Regions from separate parts of the Flavitalea sp. genome, predicted to be linked through region 2. Evidence: riboswitches for the same ligand, from Rfam matches in the RefSeq annotation. Region 2 holds a riboswitch; each other region holds the start of a gene.
The links. A riboswitch is a leader RNA that binds a small molecule or an ion and turns the genes downstream of it on or off. The one in region 2 is predicted to bind cobalamin.
Positions count from the first base shown of each region.

Region 1 (7,061 bases), on a different contig from region 2:
CATCCGGAACAACTTTTTATAAAAAGCCCTGAACATAAGCGGACCATCTTTCCGGGTCTTTACACTCAATGCAACGGCCGGAGTAAATTCATTGCGGTATAATGTCGCAGCATTATCAGTTTTATCAGCAATATAGTTATGCAACACCGAGGTATTAAGTTGCCATACACCCCTATGATAATTCAGAGAGATGTTGTTCCAGGCAGCGATTCGCTTCGGAGCATTATAATTGCCTGTATTTGCTTTCAGAGTTGTATTTGCAAAGTCTGATGAGGCAGAAATAACCAAATTATTCCCGGCTCTGTGACTGGCAACTGCACTCAGGTATATTTCCTGTTGCCTGTAATTATTCTTAAGCCCCCCCTGGTTATTCGGGTAATCGGGGTCAGAATATAATGTTTTATTGTACTGGTATTTCGCAGAAACGATTATGTTGGTACGAAATCCGGGCTTTAACTTAAACCTCGTTTGCGCATATACATCGCTGTTAGCAAGCTGTTGTACAGACCGGTCATTGAAAAAAACGATTGCACCTGGCAATCCTCTTTCGGAAAAATAAGAACCAAATTTTGTTTGCCAGTTTGAACTGTCGCTGAAGATATAAACCAGATTCGCCTCTGATTGAATAGAGCGGACAAAAGAGTTATTTCTTTCCGATTTATAGGAGAGATTGCCATTATCAACTACCACCGGATAATTACCGGTTGAATAGGTTGCTTCAATATTTCCGCTTAAAACCAGTCTGTCATTTAATGGCAGGTATAAGCCGGCAAAAGGTTGAATATGTTCAAACGAACCAGCTTTTATCCCGGTTTGCCATCCGGTTTTACCTGAACGGTTCAGGTCAAAAGTGTTTGATTCAATCGCAACTGTTGTTCCCGCAGCTGCAGCTCTCGCAGGCACCAGCGTTTCCTGTATCCCCGCCTGGTGCAATTGTAAAGACTGAATAAAAGTTGTCGAAAAACGACTAAGATCGATTTGACCGGTCTGCTGGTCCGATACCGGGATGCCGTCATAGAGAATGCCGGTATGAGCGGCACCCAGGCTTCTTACCGATATTGTTTTGAGTCCACCGGTACCGCCATAATCCTTTATCAATACCCCGGAAAAATAGCGCGCTGCATCCCCTACTGAGTATGCATTTATATTGTCCAGTTGCTTTTTATCAAATGCCTGTACCGGGGTTATCGACTTGAATAATTGCGGTTTCCCTTCAGCGCTGATCGTAACGGTCTGGAGTGTTGCGGCCGTATCTTTTTCCTGGCCTGCTACAAAAGACGGTATAAAAAATATTGTGCTCATCAAACTGATTAATGAAAACAATGCATGGTGATATGCAATCGAAAAACTTCTTTTAAACAAAATGAACATGATTAATTACTCATTATCCTCACTACTTTTTCCACGAAAGCATGTGATAGATGATTGTTATGGCAGGTCTTCTGGCTTGAAGCGCGATCTTGCGGCCTTCCCGTTTCGAATAAAGAAACAGTGGCAGTAGATGTGATCGCTGTGTTTGCTTCTTACAGCTGCGGGAACAGCTCCGGTTTTCAACCGGATTCCCTTTTAATCCTTGGAATCTGAAATTCCAGGAACCAGTAACTGGCGGCAAATATAGATTTTTAAGATGATCCTTTCTGAACTTTTTGTCCCGCCCGGCAGTATCGTCAAAATTTAGCTATGAAGAAAATAGGAATCCCTATACCTTAACGGGGTATGGTGAAACGCTGGTCGAATTCAACCCTGTACAGACAACTATTGGAATCAGCGTTTTACTTATGGAAGGTTAAGAATTATGAATATCAACTTTGAATAACCGGCACTTATTTAAGTGTTATAATCTCCCCTGTTCTTACCGACTCGTCACAGGCTACGGCAATACGAAGGCTGTTTACGCCGTCTTCTATTGAATCGGTCAGATCAAGGTCTTCACGTATCGCTTTCAGGAAAAACGCCTGTTCCCGATTACAAAGTTCCTGATGGTCCGGTTCATCCAGGAGGTTTATCCATTCATCTTTTTTAGTGAATTCCTGGCTGGCATCTATATCGGCATGATGCACCCGGATCGATTCTGTTTTTGTATGTGATTCAACATTATCTGATTTGCCCGTTCCACCGGCATTTTGAGCTATTATGGAAACTGAGCCTTTGGGACCAAAAACATCTTTTACAAAAAAAGCAGTTTCACTCACCATAGGTCCCCATCCTGCCTCATACCATCCAACTGATCCATCTTCAAACTTTAACTGAAGCTGCCCGTAGTTATAGTTGCTGGCCGGAATTTCATTTGACAACCTTGCGCCAATGGCATGAACCTTTACCGGTTTTGAACGGGTCATCTGGCACATAACATCTATATAATGTACACCGCAATCAACGATAGGACTGAGACTGTTCATAAGATTTTTGTGAACTGTCCACATGTTACCATGTGATTGCTGATTCAGGTTCATCCGCATTACCAGTGGTTTACCCATTTGTTGTGTCAGTTCTATAAACCGCATCCATGAAGGGTGGTAACGAAGTATATATCCAATGACCAGTTTTTTTCCTGATTCAGCCGCAGCCTTTGCAACGCGCTCAGCTCCCGCGATCGTGTCTGCCAAAGGTTTTTCGATAAACACATGACAACCTTTTTTAAAAGCAGATAGTGCGAAGGATTCATGGGTATCAGGATAGGTTGAAATACAAACCGCATCAGGTTTGGTAAACGACAACGCTTCTTCATAATCAGTAAAAAGCGGGTACCCACCCCCAAGCTTATCATTTAATACTTCTTTGCTTTTCCCGGTAGAAACCAGTCCGCATATTTCGAACCCATCGATGTTTGTATAAGCGATTGCATGTGAAGCACCCATGTTACCACATCCCACCACGAGAATTCTAACCGGTTTGTTATTGTTTGTCATGTAGTTTATACTATTTGTTTCCGGAACTAATTTATACTGATTGTTATTCGGAATGATTTATTCAAAATAATACGGGACGCAAATATACATCCTAAAACAGTAGTTTCCATTCATTCCTGCTTTGAGTAAATACCAAAAAAATCTTTCGCTGCTGCACGGATAAATTGTAATATGTGCTATAAAATTTTCATATGGAGGATAGAAGAAATTTTCTAAGGAAAGCAAGTCTCGCGATGATTCCGGGGATTATCCCTTTCGCCCCTGTAATGAGTAATTTAGTAATTAACAGGAACCAGGGCTTTGAAAGAGATAAGGTGCCTGGGATACAGCCTGAACAAAAATCGCAACGACGGTCCGTATACCAGCCGGAGCTATCGCCAGTCAATTTTGTTGCTGATAAAGAGCTGATGTCTGCCGGAGATTATATTTCAAGGTTGGACCTGATCAATAAACAATCAGCCATCCAGGCAGATTCATATGGAAATGGTGGATCAGTAGAAGCTTTGGAGAAAAAATTCGCAGCAATTACCGGTAAACAAAAAGCGATTTATATGCCAACGGGAACCATGGCGAATCAACTTGCCATAGCTGCCTTATGTGGAGCAAATACCAAAGTTTTTGTGCAGGAAACAAGTCATGTTTACCGTGATGAGGCAGATGCAGCACAATCGGTTCACAACAAGAGATTAATTCCGCTTGCAAAAGGTGAAGCAGCTTTTACCCTGGGAGAACTTAGGGCAGCTATCGATTATCATAATGATGGAGAAGTTTTCAAATCCGGCATTGGTGCGGTAAGCATTGAAAACCCGGTGAGGCGGGCTAATGGAGCCCAGGTTCCTTTCGATGAAATCAAAAAAATCTCTTCCTGGTGCCACGAGAATAAAATTAAACTGCATCTGGATGGGGCAAGGCTATTTCTGGCTTCGGCATATTCAAAAATTCCGGTCAGGGATTATTGTAATCAGTTTGATACTGTATATATTTCATTGTACAAATATTTCGGTGCGGCTGGAGGAGCGATTCTTTGCGGAGACGCTGAGCTGATCGGAAAGATGGAACACCAGATAAAAATTTTTGGTGGCACTATGTACCAGGCCTGGCCCCAGGCGGCGATGGCTTTACATTATTTGGATGGATTCGAAAAAAGGTTTCAATCTGCTGTTATAAAATCCAATGAATTATTTGCACAGGTAAATAATCTGGCTGAATTAAAAATTATTCCCTGGCCTAACGGCTCGAATATATATCAAATGAAATTCACGAATGACATAAGTACAAAAAAATTCAGTGATACTATGCAGGCAAAATACAGGATAACAATCTCCGGTTTTCTCATGGATGGTATAGGCCGGCTTGCAGTAAACGAGTCTATATTGCTGCGTGATAATGAAGAATTGCTAAAGGCGATTAAAGAAAGTTTGTTGGCAGCTAAATAGATAAAAAACCGGTTGTCATGCACAAAGGCAGACAACCGGTGGCGTGGTTGCAGAAGCATCACAACTAGTGCATCGCTTCGGCTATGTTTACCTTGCGTTTCCTGTTCCCTTTCACCATAAGCACAAATGGGATACAAATAAGGAACATGACGCCGAGGTAGAAAAAAGCATCCATATATGAGAGCACAGCAGCCTGCTTTGTGACCACATGATCAAGCGAAGAGTAAGCAGCTTTAAGTGCCTCGTCGAAGGTTTTACCTTTGGCCATAAACCCATGTTGAAGAGCAGTAACACGTTGCTGCACATCGGGATCATTTAAATTAAGATGCGAAACAAGGTTACTGCGATGATCCATGTTTTGTCTTGAAAGGAAAGTGGTAATTACCGCGATTCCAAAAGAACCACCCAACTGGCGCATCATGCCCGTAAAAGCAGCGCCCTGGCCAATTTGCTGACCTTTCAGTGTGCTCAATGACAGCGTTGTAATCGGAATAAAAAGCAATCCCATCCCGACTCCACGAACTATCAGCATCCAGAAGAATGCATCTTCTCCTGTATCAGGTGTAAGGATCTTATATCCCCAGAAGCTGTAAACAAAAAACAACAGCATTCCAGAAGCAACCAGGTATTGTTGTGGCACTCCCTTACTTAATAATTTGCCGATCAGTGGCATCATAAAAGCCGTGGTTAGCGCAGCAGGTATCATCAGCATACCCGACTGCTGTGCAGTCCAGCCAAGGGTTGATTGAGTATACAATGGGATCATGAAGGTGGAGCCATATAATCCAAAACCAAGTATAAATGACAAAATTGTTCCTACTCTCAGGTTACCGTTTTTCAGGACCCTTAGTTCAACTATCGGTTTTTTCGCGGTGAGTTCACGCCAGATAAAAAAGAATAAACCAAAAACTGCAGCTACGGATAATATGATGATGGTATTCGAACTGAACCAATCATCATCCTGCCCTTTTTCAAGTACATACTGCAGTGATCCGACAGCCAGCGCGAGTAAACCGATACCAAGCCAGTCAATTTCAGAAGTCAGGCTTTTTTCAGCATATTTCGGACTTCTTACAAATTGCAAAGTCAGCAATGTTGCGATGATACCAATAGGGATGTTAATGTAAAAAATATAGGGCCATGTATAGTGGTCGATAATATAACCACCAAGTGGCGGGCCGAGTGTTGGACCAATAATAACACCCAATCCATAAATCGCCTGGGCCATACCTCTTTTTTCAGGGGGATAGCTTTCCGTGATGATGGTTTGTGATGTAACCAGGAGTGCACCACCGCCAATACCCTGGATAAAACGGAATATTACCAGTTCCCAGATATTTGTGGCATTCCCACATAAAAAAGAAAAAACAGTGAAAATGATAATGGAAGCCGCGAAATAATTGCGACGACCGAATTGTTGCGAGAGCCAGCTGGTCATGGGTACGATGATCACGTTACCAATTGCATAAGCTGTTATCACCCAGGCAACCTCTGTTAAAGTAGCGCCCAGGTTACCGCGCATTTCGTTCAGGGCCACATTTACAATCGTGGTATCAACAATTTCAAGTAAAGCACAAAATATCGCCGTGATTGTGATAATCACTCTCCTGCCTCCGTATTCAATCAGCGAAGCTGCCTGTTCCATGTAAAGTATTTAATAAATTAATCCAGATGCACATCAACATCCACATTTAAGCCGGCTTTCAGTTGTTTGAGCATCGGGTCATCAGTCTTTGTAAATTCAATTTTTACAGGAAGTCTCTGTACAACTTTTACGAAGTTGCCTGAAGCATTATCGGGTGGTAATAAGGCAAATTTGGCACCGGTTGCAGGTGAAAATGAGGCAAGTTTCGCTTCGAATGAATGACCTTCATATGCATCAGCATGTACTATAACGGTTTGGCCTATGCGCATTTTATTTACCTGGGTTTCTTTGAAATTTGCAACTACCCATAAATCGTCGGATCTGACTATGCTAAAAGTGGATTGACCTGCCTGTAGAAACTGGCCCGGTTGAATATTAACCTTTGAGATAAGACCATCTGCCGGTGCTGTGATTACTGAATACGAAAAATTCAGTTTTGCTTCTTCCACTTCTACTTCTCTCTGCCTGATAATTGCACTGGCCACGCCGATTTGTGAACCAGTTGAAGCACTCAGGGACGTGGTAGCATTTGTTTGTGCCAAAGCTTGTTTTTTCTGTTCTTCCAAAACCTGTACCTGGCGTTCGGCAGTTTGTTTTGCAGCCTGCGCCTGTTCAAATTGTTGTTGGGTAATGGAGTGATCCTTCACCAGGTTTTCATAACGTTGAAAATCCTGTGTTGTCCGCCACAAATTAACTTTAGCTGTTTCGATCTGGGCATTTATAGAGCCGACAGAAGCCCGGGAGGTGGCAATATTGGCAGTAGCCGCATTTGTACCTGAGCGGGCAGCACCGAGATTTGTCTGAGCCGTAGCGAGTGCAGCTTCAGCCTGTCGAACCTTCAGTGCTAAATCACGGTTATCGAGAATAAGCAATGTGTCTCCTTTTTTAACATGCTGGTTGTCTCTTACCCTCACTTCCGCAACATAACCGCTAACCCTTGGTAAAACGGGGCTAATATTTGCTTCAACCTGGGCATCATCAGTTTCTTCATGATGAAGACTATGTGTGTATTTAGTGATGCCGAACCAGGCACCTCCTGCTACAAGTAATAAAAGCACGATTAAGAAACCT
Region 1 is NZ_DATHKG010000136.1:7,632-14,692, forward strand. It holds gene VK664_RS21425 (TonB-dependent receptor plug domain-containing protein) at 1-1,302, opposite strand, end outside; cobalamin riboswitch at 1,416-1,616, opposite strand; gene VK664_RS21430 (Gfo/Idh/MocA family protein) at 1,824-2,909, opposite strand; gene VK664_RS21435 (threonine aldolase family protein) at 3,101-4,345, shown strand; gene VK664_RS21440 (DHA2 family efflux MFS transporter permease subunit) at 4,410-5,990, opposite strand; gene VK664_RS21445 (HlyD family secretion protein) at 6,008-7,061, opposite strand, start outside.
Region 1: it holds a riboswitch for cobalamin, as region 2 does, so the genes downstream of both, VK664_RS21425 (TonB-dependent receptor plug domain-containing protein) here and metE (5-methyltetrahydropteroyltriglutamate--homocysteine S-methyltransferase) in region 2, are expected to answer to the same signal.

Region 2 (7,061 bases):
ACTATGTCCTTTCGCGACTTTTACCTGGTTGTTAATTTGGTCCAGGCAATTCCGGCAAAGACAATCATAAAATGTTTTTTCCAAAAAAGACCGCGCTTCTACTGTAAGGTCAACAGTGTTGCATTGACATTGCTGGATGTCTCCGATCTTGCAAGTGAAGCTGGCATTGCAACGAGGGCAATATTTTTCTTCATGTTTTGAATTCATCGTTCAATTCCTGGTATTGAATTTTTAAAATGGACAGCGCAGGGCTGTTATTAAAGCCCCTGCGATTTGCAGGGGCTTTTCTTTTGCATAATCCGTGGAAACCAAATCCCGAAGAATTGGCTGCATGTATTTTTATGAAATCATTATTAAGCAACCGGAACTTTCACCGCCTCACGCAATTCTTTTGCGGCATTTACCATCTCCATTAACGCTTTTTTTGTTTCGTCCCAATGTCTTGTCTTCAACCCGCAATCGGGGTTTATCCAAAGCTGATCTGCAGGCACTACAGCCTTTGCTTTTTCCATCAGAGCTATCATTTCTGCCTTTGATGGAACTCTTGGTGAATGGATATCATACACGCCAGGGCCAATTTCATTTGGATATTTGAAGTCGGCAAAAGCATCCAATAATTCCATTTGCGACCGGCTGCATTCTATGGTAATAACATCAGCGTCCATATCGGCAATGTTTTGGATGATGTCATTGAATTCAGAATAACACATGTGTGTATGAATCTGTGTATCATCTGTTACACCGCTGGCAGATATTTTAAAGGCACGAACCGCCCATTGCAAATACTCCTGCCAATTCTCTTTACGAAGGGGCAAACCTTCGCGGATAGCAGGCTCATCAATCTGTATAATTTTTATACCTGCTTTTTCCAGATCAACCACCTCATCACGAATAGCCAATGCAATCTGGGTGCAGGTTTCGCTGCGTGGCTGGTCGTTGCGGACGAAGCTCCATTGTAGGATGGTAACCGGCCCGGTCAGCATTCCTTTTACCCATTGTTTGGTAAGTGATTGTGCAAAAGAAGTCCAACGTAATGTCATCGGTGCCGACCTGCTGACATCGCCAAAAATGATTGGGGGTTTTACGCAGCGGCTGCCGTAACTCTGTACCCAGCCATTCTTAGAAAATGTAAATCCCTCCAGTTGTTCACCAAAATATTCAACCATATCGTTACGTTCAAACTCACCATGTACCAAAACGTCGATGCCTGTTTCTTCCTGCCAGCGGATTGCCTTTATCGTTTCTTTTGCAATCAGCTCATCGTACTGCTCTTGTGTAAGTTCACCCTTTTTTAAGTTAGCTCTCCAGCTTCTAACCTCGGTTGTTTGTGGAAACGAACCTATTGTGGTTGTTGGAAACAAGGGTAAACGAAGTGCTTTATGTTGAGCTATTTTTCTTATCGAAAAATCGTTTGTACGCTTTGTATCATTTTCAGTGATTGCGGCAACACGTTGCTTTACCTCCTGGTTATGAATAAGGGTGGAAGTTTTCCGGCTTTCATTTGCTTTTAGATTTTCCCGCCATTTGATATTCGCCGCTTCAGTATTTTCTTTATTTGCCAGTTGTTTCAGTGTTACCACCTCGTCAATTTTTTGTTTAGCAAATGCAAGCCATTGTTTTATTTCCGGGGTCAGCGTTTCGTTGTTTGTTTCCAGATCCAGGTCGCAAGGCGAATGAATCAGTGAACAAGACGGAGCTATCCAAACTCTGGCAGAACCTATTTTTTCAACTGCTTTATCAATAAATGTAAGGGATTGTTGAAAATTATTTTTCCAGATATTTCTACCATCAACAACACCTAATGAAAGATTTGTTTTTGTCTTTACAAAATCAGTCGCTAAGATATCGTCTAACTGTGATGGACAGCGTACCAGGTCAAGATGGATGGTTTGTACGGGAAGGCCCAATACTGTTTGCAGATTGTTGCCATAACATTCAAAATAACTAGCTAAAATGATGTGCAGGTGAGGAAACTTATTTTTAATTTCCTGATATGTTTTGACAATTACCGTTCTTTCAGCTTCGCTTAAATCCAATGATAAACAGGGCTCATCAAACTGCACATAATGAACATTCGTTTCATCCAGATTTTTCAGTATTTCCAGGTAAACGGGCAATAAATTTTTAATCAATTCAAGTCTGTGAAAACCGCTTTCTTTTTCTTTACCAAGCAGCAAATACGATATTGGTCCCAACAACACAGGTTTTGCATTAATCTCATTTTGTTTTGCTTCTAAAAATTCTGACCGTATTTTGTTTGAATACAAGGTAAATTTCTGATTGGCAGTAAATTCAGGAACTATATAATGATAATTGGTATCGAACCATTTTGTCATTTCCATAGCGGTGATATCAAAGCCATCTTTTTGATAGCCTCTTGCCATCGCAAAGAGCAAATCGATATCGTTCAATTGCTTTGCTTCAACCAATGAATGATACCTTTCCGGGATTGCACCAACCATAATACTTGTATCAAGCACCTGGTCGTAATAAGAAAAATCGTTGCAAGGTACCAGGTCAATGCCTGCGTCTTTTTGTAATAGCCAATTCTGCAGGCGGATTGTCTTGCCCGTCTGTAATAATTGTTGTAAAGGAATTTTGCCCGACCAATAGAGTTCAGATGCTTTTTTTAATTCCCTTTGGCTGCCTATCCTCGGGTAGCCTAAGTTGTGCGTTTGCATGTTTTGCTTTTAAAATGAAAAAATCAGTTTAAAGCTCTTTTGCTAAACCTCGCAATGTTTTATGTCAGGAAGGTGAATCGAATCAGGCACACATAAAAAGGCACAAGAATGCCTGGATAATTATATGTACATCAATTGACATCCCGCTTCATTCCACGAAAGCATTGTCAATACGAAAAGGCAGGTCTCCTGACTTGTAACATTTTTACCGTCCTTCCCACACCGGTTAACCGGGCAGTGGACAACAAGGATAAAAATTGTTTGTGTTACTTACAGTTGCGGGACAGCTTGTGATTCGCACACAATTCCCTATTAATTTACATTAAGTAAAACCTTATCCGCATGATGAAGAAATATAGTAAAGAACTTATTCAAGGCAAATTTACATGATTATTAAACACAGATTGTAACAAGTTTTTCGCTATGATGACTCAAGCTTCTCACAAAAATCTAATTCCTCAATACTCAACCCTAAATTAAGCATAGCCGGGAGCGGACATTTTTGTATCAGAAACGAACAGGTTCCAATCTAACTAATCTGCAAGTCATTAACTATCAAATGATCCCTTTTCGGTGCCAATTTTGTTGCTCAATTAAAACCTTGTTTAATTTATCACCAGGTATTTATATATAAAGCCCATGTTATGTTTCATAATTATTTAAAGATCGCATTGAGAACCCTTTCACGTTCAAAAGGATACTCATTCATTAATATAGGTGGCCTTGCCGCAGGTATGGCCATCGCCATTCTTATTGGTTTATGGATGTACGATGAGCTGTCCTTTAACCAGCACTATAAGAACTACAACAAGATTGCGCAGGTAATGAATAAAGGGCGTTTTGCTGGCCGTGGATTTGCATCGGCAGCGTTGCCACGACCTTTGGAGGCAGAACTACGCAACAAGTATGGCCGGGATTTTAAATACATAGTCATGTCCCGGTGGAATGAATCTCATGTTCTTTCAGCAGCTGAAGTCGCAATCTCCAGGGTGGCAGGTTTATGCAGCCGGATGCCCCTGATATGCTTTCTTTGGAAATGCTTAGCGGCACCCGTTCCGGACTCAGGGATCCATCCTCAATACTTCTCTCCGCCTCTACTGCAAAAGCATTGTTTGGTGACGCCGATCCTTTGAACAGGATGATGCGAATAGACAACCAGATGGATGTAAAAGTAACTGGCGTTTATAAGGACCTGCCTCATAATACGGAATTCAGTAGCATGAAGTTTCTTTCATCGTGGGATCTTCTTTTGTCGCATAACAAGTGGATGATGGATGGAACAGATTGGGGAAACAGTTCGTTTCTTATATATGTGCAGCTACAGCCAAATGCCGGTTTCGCGGAGGTCTCTGAAAGAATAAAAAATGCTACCTATGACAATGCTGTTATTGATAAAAAGTTTAATATCCGGACATTTCTAAATCCTATGAGCCGCTGGCATTTGTATTCAGACTGGAAGGAAGATATAAATGTGGGCGGACGCATACAGATTGTGTGGCTATTCTGCATTATCGGTGTCTTTGTGTTATTACTTGCCTGCATCAATTTTATAAATCTCAGCACCGCACGTAGTGAAAAACGGGCCAAAGAAGTCGGGATCCGGAAAGCCGTGGGATCTATGCGAGCAGAATTGATCGTTCAATTCCTGGCTGAATCTTTTGTTGTTGTATCTCTCGCATTTTTCATTGCGCTCGTCCTGGTTACTATCTCACTACCCTGGTTTAATGCATTGGCTGATAAACAAATAACGATGTTTTGGTCAAAACCATTTTTTTGGGCACTTAGCCTGGCTTTCATTGTGATAACGAGTGCCATAGCCGGAAGTTATCCTGCTTTCTACCTATCTTCTTTTAATCCTGTTACTGCATTAAAAGGCACTTACCGGGCGGGGCGCTTTGCAGCATTACCCCGCAAAGCCCTGGTTGTGGTGCAATTTACAGTATCCATCATCCTGATCATGGGCACTGTTATAGTGTACCGTCAAATTCAGTTCGCTAAAAACCGGCCGGTAGGTTATGACCGCGGCGGCCTATTAATGGTGCAAATAAAATCTGCAGACCTAAGGGATAAACTGAACGTCTTAAACAATGAATTAAAAGTAAAAGGTATTGCCGCCGATGTCGGCTGCTCGTCCGGACCTGTTACAGGCGTATGGTCAAAAAGTAGTGCCTTCGAATGGAAAGACAAAGATCCAAACAAGACTGAAAGCTTTGCTATTAACTGGACAACCTTTGATTATGGAAAGACTGTAGGATGGAAGATCAAAGAAGGCAGAGATTTTTCAACAGCTTTTGTAACAGATTCTGTAAGCTCGCATAGCAAACCAGGTCTGGTCTATCATTTGCTGATAAATGAAGCTGCAGTGAAATATATGCAATTGAAGAATCCCGTTGGTGAGATAATTAAGTGGGATAATCAGCCATTTCGAATAATAGGCGTAGTGAAGGACATGATTATGGAGTCACCGTTTGAAGCAGTGCGGCCAGCGATTTTTGGCATTAATTATGAAGAGGCAACCGCATATATCAATATTCGCATAAGTCCGGCGCTCAGCGCAGCAGAAGCGATATCTAAAACGGAAGCTGTCTTCAAAAAACTTGTACCTTCTGTACCATTCGATTACCAATTTGCCGATACTGAATTCAGTCAGAAGTTTTCAAATGAAGAACGAATTGGAAAACTGGCAGCCGTATTCTCGACACTGGCTATTTTTATTTCATGTCTTGGATTGTTTGGACTTGCGGCTTTTATGGCTGAAAGAAGAACCAAAGAAATCGGTGTACGCAAGGTACAAGGGGCAACTGTTTATAGCCTTTGGAAATTATTATCGGCAGATTTTGTACGGCTGGTAATTCTCGCATGCCTGATCGCAGTCCCACTAGCGAATCATCTTCTACAAAAATGGTTACAAAAATATGATTACCATACGGAAATCAACTGGTGGATTTTTGCTATAGTCATCGCAGGAGCGCTACTGATCACTCTGTGTACAGTCAGCTACCAGGCCATCAAGGCGGCCACAAAGAATCCGATCAAAAGTTTGAGAACGGAATAACATAATTCATTTTGGAATATAACAAAAAAGACATACATCATTGTACATGGAGAAATATACAGACGATAAACTTTTTAAACCTTTGGGCATTTCCCGGTATAAATGGAAGTATACACCAACAGCCTATGGCACGACAATTGGATCGATCCACTCTTTGTATCCTTTATAAATAAAACTATGGCTGATACCCATGTTGAGGATGATTTCCTGGTGCCTTTAATCTGCTTTTGTTCTTTAAATATTCTGGAACAAGTACCATGTGGATCGTTTGATTCTATAGTCGAGAAACACCCACTATCAATGCAACATATAAAATCGGATTTTTTCTTAGTTCCAATTTTTTATACCTTAGTAATCTAAAATAAAACTCCATGGGCTATCAACTCGTTACTGGTAGGCCGGATTCATCCGATCACCTGGTTTTCACAACCACTTTCATGCATAAGGATATTTTCTACAAAGCCGCTATTGCTGAAACCATTTCCTGGGACGGTGCACTAACCGGCACCTATGATGTGCTGCTTCAATCGGGAAGAGGTACTAATCGCCTGACACTTTTAAGAAATGGGGAACAATGGAGAACAGGAGATGAAATAGAGCAGATTGGCCTCATTCAGCAAGACGTCGTTGATTTGCTTGGTTCTGTTATTACCCAGGTGCGCTCGTGATCCGCCACTTAATGCATTTGCACAACGCAAAAGCTAACTAACATAAATTGCATTAATAGGTTCAGGCCATAGCTTTGGACTGGATTCCTAATTAAGCAACTTAGCTTACTTAGCTTACATAAAACACGTTTCTTGAACATTTGGGAGCATTACATTTTTTGGTTCATCAAGCGACTTTTTCTCAAATAGTATAAGCTATATAAGGACGACATAAGGTGTATCAATAGCGGACAAATGGTGTAATGCAAACGTACGCTACCATGCACGCCTCTGCAACAACTGCCTGTCAATCTTCGCTTTAAATATCTGGCATATTTTTCCCGTTATAAACCTGGGAACTGAACCCTATACCCGCACCCGCGTTCGTCATTTGCCCCATCCTGCACCAATACTAACAACAACCTCATGCTTAAGAATTATTATAAGATAGTACTGCGGAATTTATGGCGTTATAAATCTTATACCCTGATCAATATTGTTGGAATGGCCATTGGTATCGCAGCGATGGTATGGGGTTACCAGACTTATCGCTACTCTTTTAGCTATGATAATTTTCATCCGGACAGGGATAATGTTTACCGGGCATTGACGAGGAAAGAAGGAGCAGATGGCATCAAAGGGATCTTTCCAATGGCCGCAATACAGGCCGCAAAAAAT
Region 2 is NZ_DATHKG010000094.1:35,694-42,754, reverse strand. It holds gene VK664_RS15015 (DUF5522 domain-containing protein) at 1-138, opposite strand, end outside; gene metE (5-methyltetrahydropteroyltriglutamate--homocysteine S-methyltransferase) at 354-2,681, opposite strand; cobalamin riboswitch at 2,844-3,033, opposite strand; gene VK664_RS15005 (hypothetical protein) at 3,326-3,814, shown strand; gene VK664_RS15000 (ABC transporter permease) at 3,718-5,736, shown strand; gene VK664_RS14995 (hypothetical protein) at 6,108-6,404, shown strand; gene VK664_RS14990 (ABC transporter permease) at 6,810-7,061, shown strand, end outside.

Region 3 (7,061 bases), on a different contig from region 2:
CGATACATCGGGTGACTGGTATTTTTCGCTGACCAGGGAAGGCAAACCTCTGGTGCAGGCGTACAATATTTTTTCAGATTGTTTTGCGGTCATGGCTTTTGGACAGTTATATAAAGCGACTGGGGATAAGGGTTATCGTATGATCGCCTTAGATACTTTCAACAGAATACTTGAACGGAGGGCTAACCCCAAAGGAAAATATTCAAAAGCATATCCCGGCACAAGACCGTTGGAAAGTTTATCCTTACCAATGATCATGTCGAACCTGGTGCTGGAGATCGAACATATTCTCGACCCCGCGCAGGTGGAAGATGTAATAAAGTATTGTACCGAAACGGTGATGGGGTCTTTCTATCATCACGATACAGGTTTGTTGCTGGAGAACGTGGCACCCGAAGGAAAATTCTCTGATTCTTTTGAAGGCAGATTAGTAATGCCGGGACATAGCCTTGAATCTATGTGGTTCCTGATGGATATTGCAGAAAGAAAAGGAGATAAAGACCTGATACGAAAAGCTGTTGATATATCTTTAAACCTTATGGAATTTGGTTGGGATAAAGAATACGGAGGGATCTTTTATATGAAAGATATACTAGGTCATCCCACTCAACAACTCGATTGGGATCAGAAATTATGGTGGGTGCATCTGGAAGCAATTGTATGCATGCTTAAAGGGTATAACCATACGGGTGATGAAAGATGTCTTGATTGGTTTAGAAAGTTGCATACCTATACCTGGAAACACTTTCAGGATAAAGAGCAAGGCGAATGGTTTGGTTACCTTAACAGGCAGGGCGAACTGTTATTGTCCCTGAAGGGAGGTAAATGGAAAGGATGCTTTCATGTTCCACGCTGTCTTTACCAGGGTTGGAAAACACTCCTTTTGATAGAAAAGAAATATGAATGTGCTGTTATTGGTTAATTGATGCATGTTTAATGCTGAAATAAAATGATGGAATGTCAAATGTAAATTTTCCGGTGGTTGTTCTGGCCGACCCGCCGGGGCAAGGTAAGAGTAAGTATACACCAGCATTGATTTCACTGGCAGTATTGTATTTCATGCTTGGTTTCATTACCTGTCTGAATGATACCCTCGTTCCGTTCTTCAAAATAAAATTTAAACTTAACTATGCGGAATCCTCATTGGTTCAGTTTTATTTTTTCTTAACCTATGGCATCATTTCCATACCCGCAGGCAGAATTATCGAGCGTGTAGGATATCAGTCGGGAATGATATGGGGATTTTTGATCACTGCTGCCGGAGCCCTTCTGTTCTTTCCTGCAGCAATATTTCATGAGTATTATTTATTTCTGGCTGCGTTATTGTTTCTGGCGGCAGGTATTGTGTTTATGCAGGTGTCAGCAAATCCTTATATCGTTACACTGGGTAGCCCTTCTACAGCATCAGCGAGACTGAATATGATCCAGAGCGTTGGTTCCGTGGGAACGATTGTCGCGCCTTTATTCGGAGCCGCAGTGATCATGCCGGGAATTCAAACTGCCGGTTCAAATGATAGGATCGCTATGCCTTATCTGGGTATTGCGGTTACGATGCTGGTGATCAGCATGGTGGTTGTCCGGTTGAAATTGCCTAAAATCAGTAGAGTTGAAGAATCCAATGATTCCAGTTCTCAGAAAAAAAATGTCTTTGCTTTCAGAAACCTGAGATTAGGAGCGATTGGTATCTTTTTCTTTGTTGGAATAGAAATAGCCGTTGCTTCCTTCCTGACAAATTATATTGCTGACACCCTGCATATCAAGGATGCGGATGCTAATTTTTACGTGGCCTTTTATTGGGGTTTTATGTTATTGGGGAGAATAATTGGTGTACTGCTGCTGAAGTGCATACGTCCTACCACCATGCTGGTAGCGAATGCTTTGATTGCAATGACTCTGATAATGTTCTCGATCAATACAACGGGTTATGTAGCTGTATGGACTTTGCTGGGTGTTGGTCTGTTCAATTCAGTGATGTTCGCGATTATTTTTACGTTGGCTGTCAGCGGCCTGGGATCCTATATCACTAAGGGTTCTGCAATATTATCCACAGCTATTTGCGGGGGAGCGGTGATCGTGGTGTTACAAGGACTACTGATAGATCGGTCTTCATGGTCTACAGCATTTCTTATACCAATGATATGTTACCTCTATATAATCTTTTACGGGCTTAACGGATATAAGTCAAAGAACAGTGAATATGTCCGGTAGATCATCTGAATTAATGAAATCATAATAAATATTTTACTGATGAGTTTTGAAAAAATTACTGAATCGGTTTCTCATTACCGGTACCTGGAGAGAATGTCTGTAAACGAGATACTCACTAATATTAATAATGAAGATAAATCAATTGCTTATAGTGTTGAGAAGGTGATCCCGCAGGTGGAAAAACTGGTCAATGTTGTTTCTGAAAAGCTGTTAAACGGTGGAAGATTATTTTATATCGGTGCAGGAACAAGCGGCAGACTTGGGGTGTTGGATGCCAGTGAATGCCCACCTACTTACGGAGTACCTGAATACATGGTCACAGGAATAATGGCTGGTGGTGATGGCGCACTACGAAACGGTGTTGAAGATGCTGAGGATGATGAATACCAGGGATGGAAGGATCTTGAAAAAAATGCTGTTTCTGATAATGATGTAGTGATAGGTATAGCCGCGAGCGGGTCAACTCCTTATGTTGCGGGTGCGTTAAGAATTGCGCGGGAAAATAATATTGTAACAGGTTGTATTGTGTGTAATCCCGGAAGTGAAGTGGCAAAGCATACTGATTACCCCATAGAGGTGACCGTAGGTCCTGAGTTTGTTACGGGCAGTACAAGAATGAAGAGCGGTACTGCGCAAAAGCTTATACTGAATATGATCTCCACAGCCGTTATGATCCGGTTGGGAAGAGTGGAGGATAACAGGATGGTCAATATGCAGATCAGTAATGATAAGCTGCTGGACCGGGGTGTAAAAATGCTGATGGAGAAATGGGGACTTAGTGATTACGCAGTTGCCAAAGACATATTATTGAAATACGGTAACATTCCTTCTGCTCTTAAGCATTTGCAGGAAGACCATAAGACTAAATAAACAGAAATAATAACCAGGTACCATATCAACTATCAATGGATATTCAGGGAGTTCATAATTATAAGAGACAAATTATCATCATTGGATTTTTTTTCTTCATATTCGGCTTTATCACCTGGGTGAATGGTGCGTTGATCCCTTACCTTAGAATAGCCTGCGAACTTGAAGAGTGGATGACTTACCTGGTGACGTTTGCTTTTTATATCTCCTACACCATCATGGCCTTTCCCTCAGGGCGATTGATAAATAAAACGGGAATGATCACGGCGATGCGGTTGGGTTTGATCGTTATGGCATTTGGTTGTCTCCTGTTCATACCTGCAGCTTTAACCCGCACATATGCCATCTTCCTGGTTGGCCTGTTCGTGGTGGGTATAGGTCTTACCTTGCTTCAAACAGCGTTGAATCCCTACATCACTATTCTTGGTCCGGTGAACAGTGCAGCTCAACGTATCAGCATGATGGGCATTTTCAATAAAACTGCCGGTATGCTGGCTCCACTTCTTCTGGGAGCTATCATATTTAAAGACGCTGATGAGTTTATGAAAGAACTGGCTGTATTGAGTGCTGCTGAAAAAACCATAAAACTGGATATTCTGGCCAGAGCTGTGATCTTACCTTATTGCCTTATAGCCCTGCTGTTGATCCTGGTAGCTTATGCGCTTAAATATGCACATCTTCCCGAGATCAATCCGGAATCTGAAACCGGTAATGGCCGTCTATCAGATATTAAGAAAGCTCCCGGATCTTCAATGAATCTTGTGATGGGCTTTATAGCAATTTTCTGTGCCGTAGGAGTGGAGGTGATCGCCGGAGATACAATAGGTAATTATGGCCTTTATCATGAATTAAGCTTTGATTTTTCAAAAGGTCTCACTTCATATACCCTTGCGGCGATGATGGCTGGATATATACTCGGAGTAATAGTCATACCAAAATTCATCACTCAGGAAAGAGCTTATTTGTATTGTTCCATAGCTGGAATTGCAGTAACAATTTTAATTATAATCATTCCGGGAAGATCATCTGTTTTTTTCGTGGCCCTTCTCGGGGCAGTGAATGCATTGATGTGGCCCGCTATATGGCCGACGGCGTTGCAGGGCCTGAAGGGTAGAAGTCTTAACAGGGGTTCATCAATATTGATTATGGGTATCGCAGGCGGAGCAATCATGCCATTGCTATATGGATGGATGGCGGAAATTTCTGACAATCAAACTGCGTATTGGGTGCTATTACCCTGTTACTTTTTTAGTATCTGTTATTGTATCAGATCCATATTACAAACCCGAAAGCGTAACAAGCTCAACGTTTCGCTTTATTCGGAATAGCTGAATAAGACTTCAAATAAAATAATAGAAATGATATTGATCACGGACAGTGGATCTACCAAAGCGCATTGGTGCCTGGTAAACGATGGCAATGATATATATGTCAATACTCAGGGAATAAGTCCTTATTTTCAAACAAGCTTTGACATATGTGAAATTTTAAAGCTTGAACTTCTTGTCAAGCTTCCCGAACAAGCCAGGATTACAAGGATTTATTATTACGGAACCGGTTGTAATTCCAAAGCCAATATCGAAGTAGTTGATATTGCTTTAAAGGCGATATTTCCGGAAGCGGTAATTTCTATAACACATGACCTGATGGCTGCTTCCCGGGCGCTTTGCGGAAACGATAAAGGAATAGTATCCATAATGGGCACAGGCTCTAACTCCTGTTTTTATGATGGTAAGGATATTACATGGAATAAGCCGGGGTTGGGTTATGTTTTGGGCGATGAGGGAAGCGGGGCCTATCTTGGGAAGATATTATTGCAACATTATCTCTACAACGAATTTCCTGAGGAGCTTAAAAACAGTTTTGAACAGGACAATGATAACAACTATGCAAGGATTCTTGAAGGGGTATATAAAAGCTCTTTACCAAACAGATACCTTGCTTCGTTTTCCTATTTTCTTGCAAAGAATCGGGGTCATGAATTCATTGAAAAAATCCTGAAAAATGGGCTGAATGATTTTTTTGTTCGTCATATTCTTGATTGCGTCCGGCAGTGTGAGGCACCTCTTTATTTTACCGGCGGAATCGCATGGAACTACAGAGATATAGTAGCTGGCTTATGCGAAGAGCATGATTTAACTTTCGGTCGCATTACCAGGTATCCGATGGTTGATCTTGTTAAATTTCATCGAACGTAGAACAGGTAACATCGACCCAATACTTAAGGGCTAATAAAAAATCAATTTGTCTGATTGTTCTTAAAAGCTACATTTGCTGCGGAACGGTTTCCTGCTTCAAAGCATGGGATTAAAAGGGAATCCGGTGTAATTCCGGGACTATCCCCGTAGCTGTAAGCTCCTTCATATGTTGTTCAATCTTCAAGCCACTTTGGCGCCAAGGCGCTATGGGAAGGCAATGAACAATGGAGTAAGTCAGAAGACCTGCCGCACCAGAAACAATCATTCAGGGTGAAAGGCAGCAGATGTAGAAGCCGTGAGGCATTTATATTTTCAATCTTTTTTATAACCGGGAGCAGTCACAAAAAAATTTACAATGATCGCCTCATCCTTTTTACCGGCTGCTACCCAGATGATATATGACATGGGCCTTCAGCATTTGTTGCAGGGTGTAACCTTTGAGTGCCCGGCTGTGGCACTGGCAGAGAAACAGAAAGTAGTGCGTTGTGTGATGGAAGGGAAAAATTACACCAGCCTGGAGATAGACAAGGTATTTTCTGCCAGCAAAGCGCAGGGTAAAAGCTTATACTATGTCGAAGAAACAATGCTGGAACGGATAGCACCCGATATTATTTTTACACAGGACACCTGCGAGGTTTGCCAGATAGATACCAAATGCACAGCGGCAGCAGTAGCTAAATTGACCAAACAGCCTCGCATAATACCGCTAACGCCGAATAACCTTGATGATGTGTACCAGACAGCAGTTACCATCGCTACTGCTCTGGGTCATGAAGAAGCGGCCTATACCTATTTGGCTTCGTTACAAAAAAGAACATCGGTTTTGCTTGATATACTCCGGCAACACCAGATGCCGCTTAAAAGAGTAATGATGATGGAATGGATCGATCCTATCTACAATTGCGGGCACTGGATACCATTCCAGGTGGCTATGGCTGGTGGTATTGATATGTTGGGCAATCCCGCCGGAGACAGCATCGTTACCCCCTGGGATAAAATTATAAAATACAATCCCGAAGTATTGGTGATTGCTCCCTGTGGTTTTCACCAGGAAAGGGCGCTACAGGAAATACACCTGCTGGAGCAAAGGGCAAATTGGGATGAAATAGCTGCTGTTAAAACAAAACAGGTTTACATCGCAGATTTTGATCTGTTCACTCAACCTTCGGCCGCGGGACTGGTAGATGGCATTGAATTGTTAGCTGCTTTGTTTCATCCTGCATTGTTTACAATGCCAAATCATCTGCAGGAAAAATCAGCTCCGCTGTATCCTTCGTATTCGTTACAAGAGTCTTGAACGAGAATAATTATCACCGGGGTATTGAGTGTTGATATTTATAACAGGAGTATTGAATGATATATTTATAAAAGGAGTATTGAATGGTGTTATTAATATCAGGTGGTGCCATGAGCGTGAAAATTAAAGCAGGTCTCTATGAATAAAATACCTGCCATATTCAGCTGGAGTGGTGGAAAGGACAGCAGCTATGCGTTGCACAAAATACGGCAAGAGGGTTTGTATGAAGTGAAGTACCTGCTCAGTACAATCAATGGTCATTACAAAAGGCTTAGTATGCATGGTGTCAGGGAAGAATTAATCGATGCCCAGGCTGACAGCATCGGCATACCAATACTGAAAGCCTACGTCTATGAAGCCAGCAATGCAGAATATGAGGAGCAGATGCAGACTATATTGCAGAAAGCAAAAGCAGAAAAAATATACCATGTAATTTTCGGGGATATTTTTTTGGAAGATCTGAGGCAGTACCGGGAAAATAAAATGGC
Region 3 is NZ_DATHKG010000141.1:6,316-13,376, reverse strand. It holds gene VK664_RS22205 (n-acyl-d-glucosamine 2-epimerase) at 1-922, shown strand, start outside; gene VK664_RS22200 (sugar MFS transporter) at 958-2,208, shown strand; gene murQ (N-acetylmuramic acid 6-phosphate etherase) at 2,248-3,078, shown strand; gene VK664_RS22190 (sugar MFS transporter) at 3,114-4,406, shown strand; gene VK664_RS22185 (N-acetylglucosamine kinase) at 4,437-5,276, shown strand; cobalamin riboswitch at 5,344-5,541, shown strand; gene VK664_RS22180 (ABC transporter substrate-binding protein) at 5,632-6,573, shown strand; gene VK664_RS22175 (Dph6-related ATP pyrophosphatase) at 6,712-7,061, shown strand, end outside.
Region 3: it holds a riboswitch for cobalamin, as region 2 does, so the genes downstream of both, VK664_RS22180 (ABC transporter substrate-binding protein) here and metE (5-methyltetrahydropteroyltriglutamate--homocysteine S-methyltransferase) in region 2, are expected to answer to the same signal.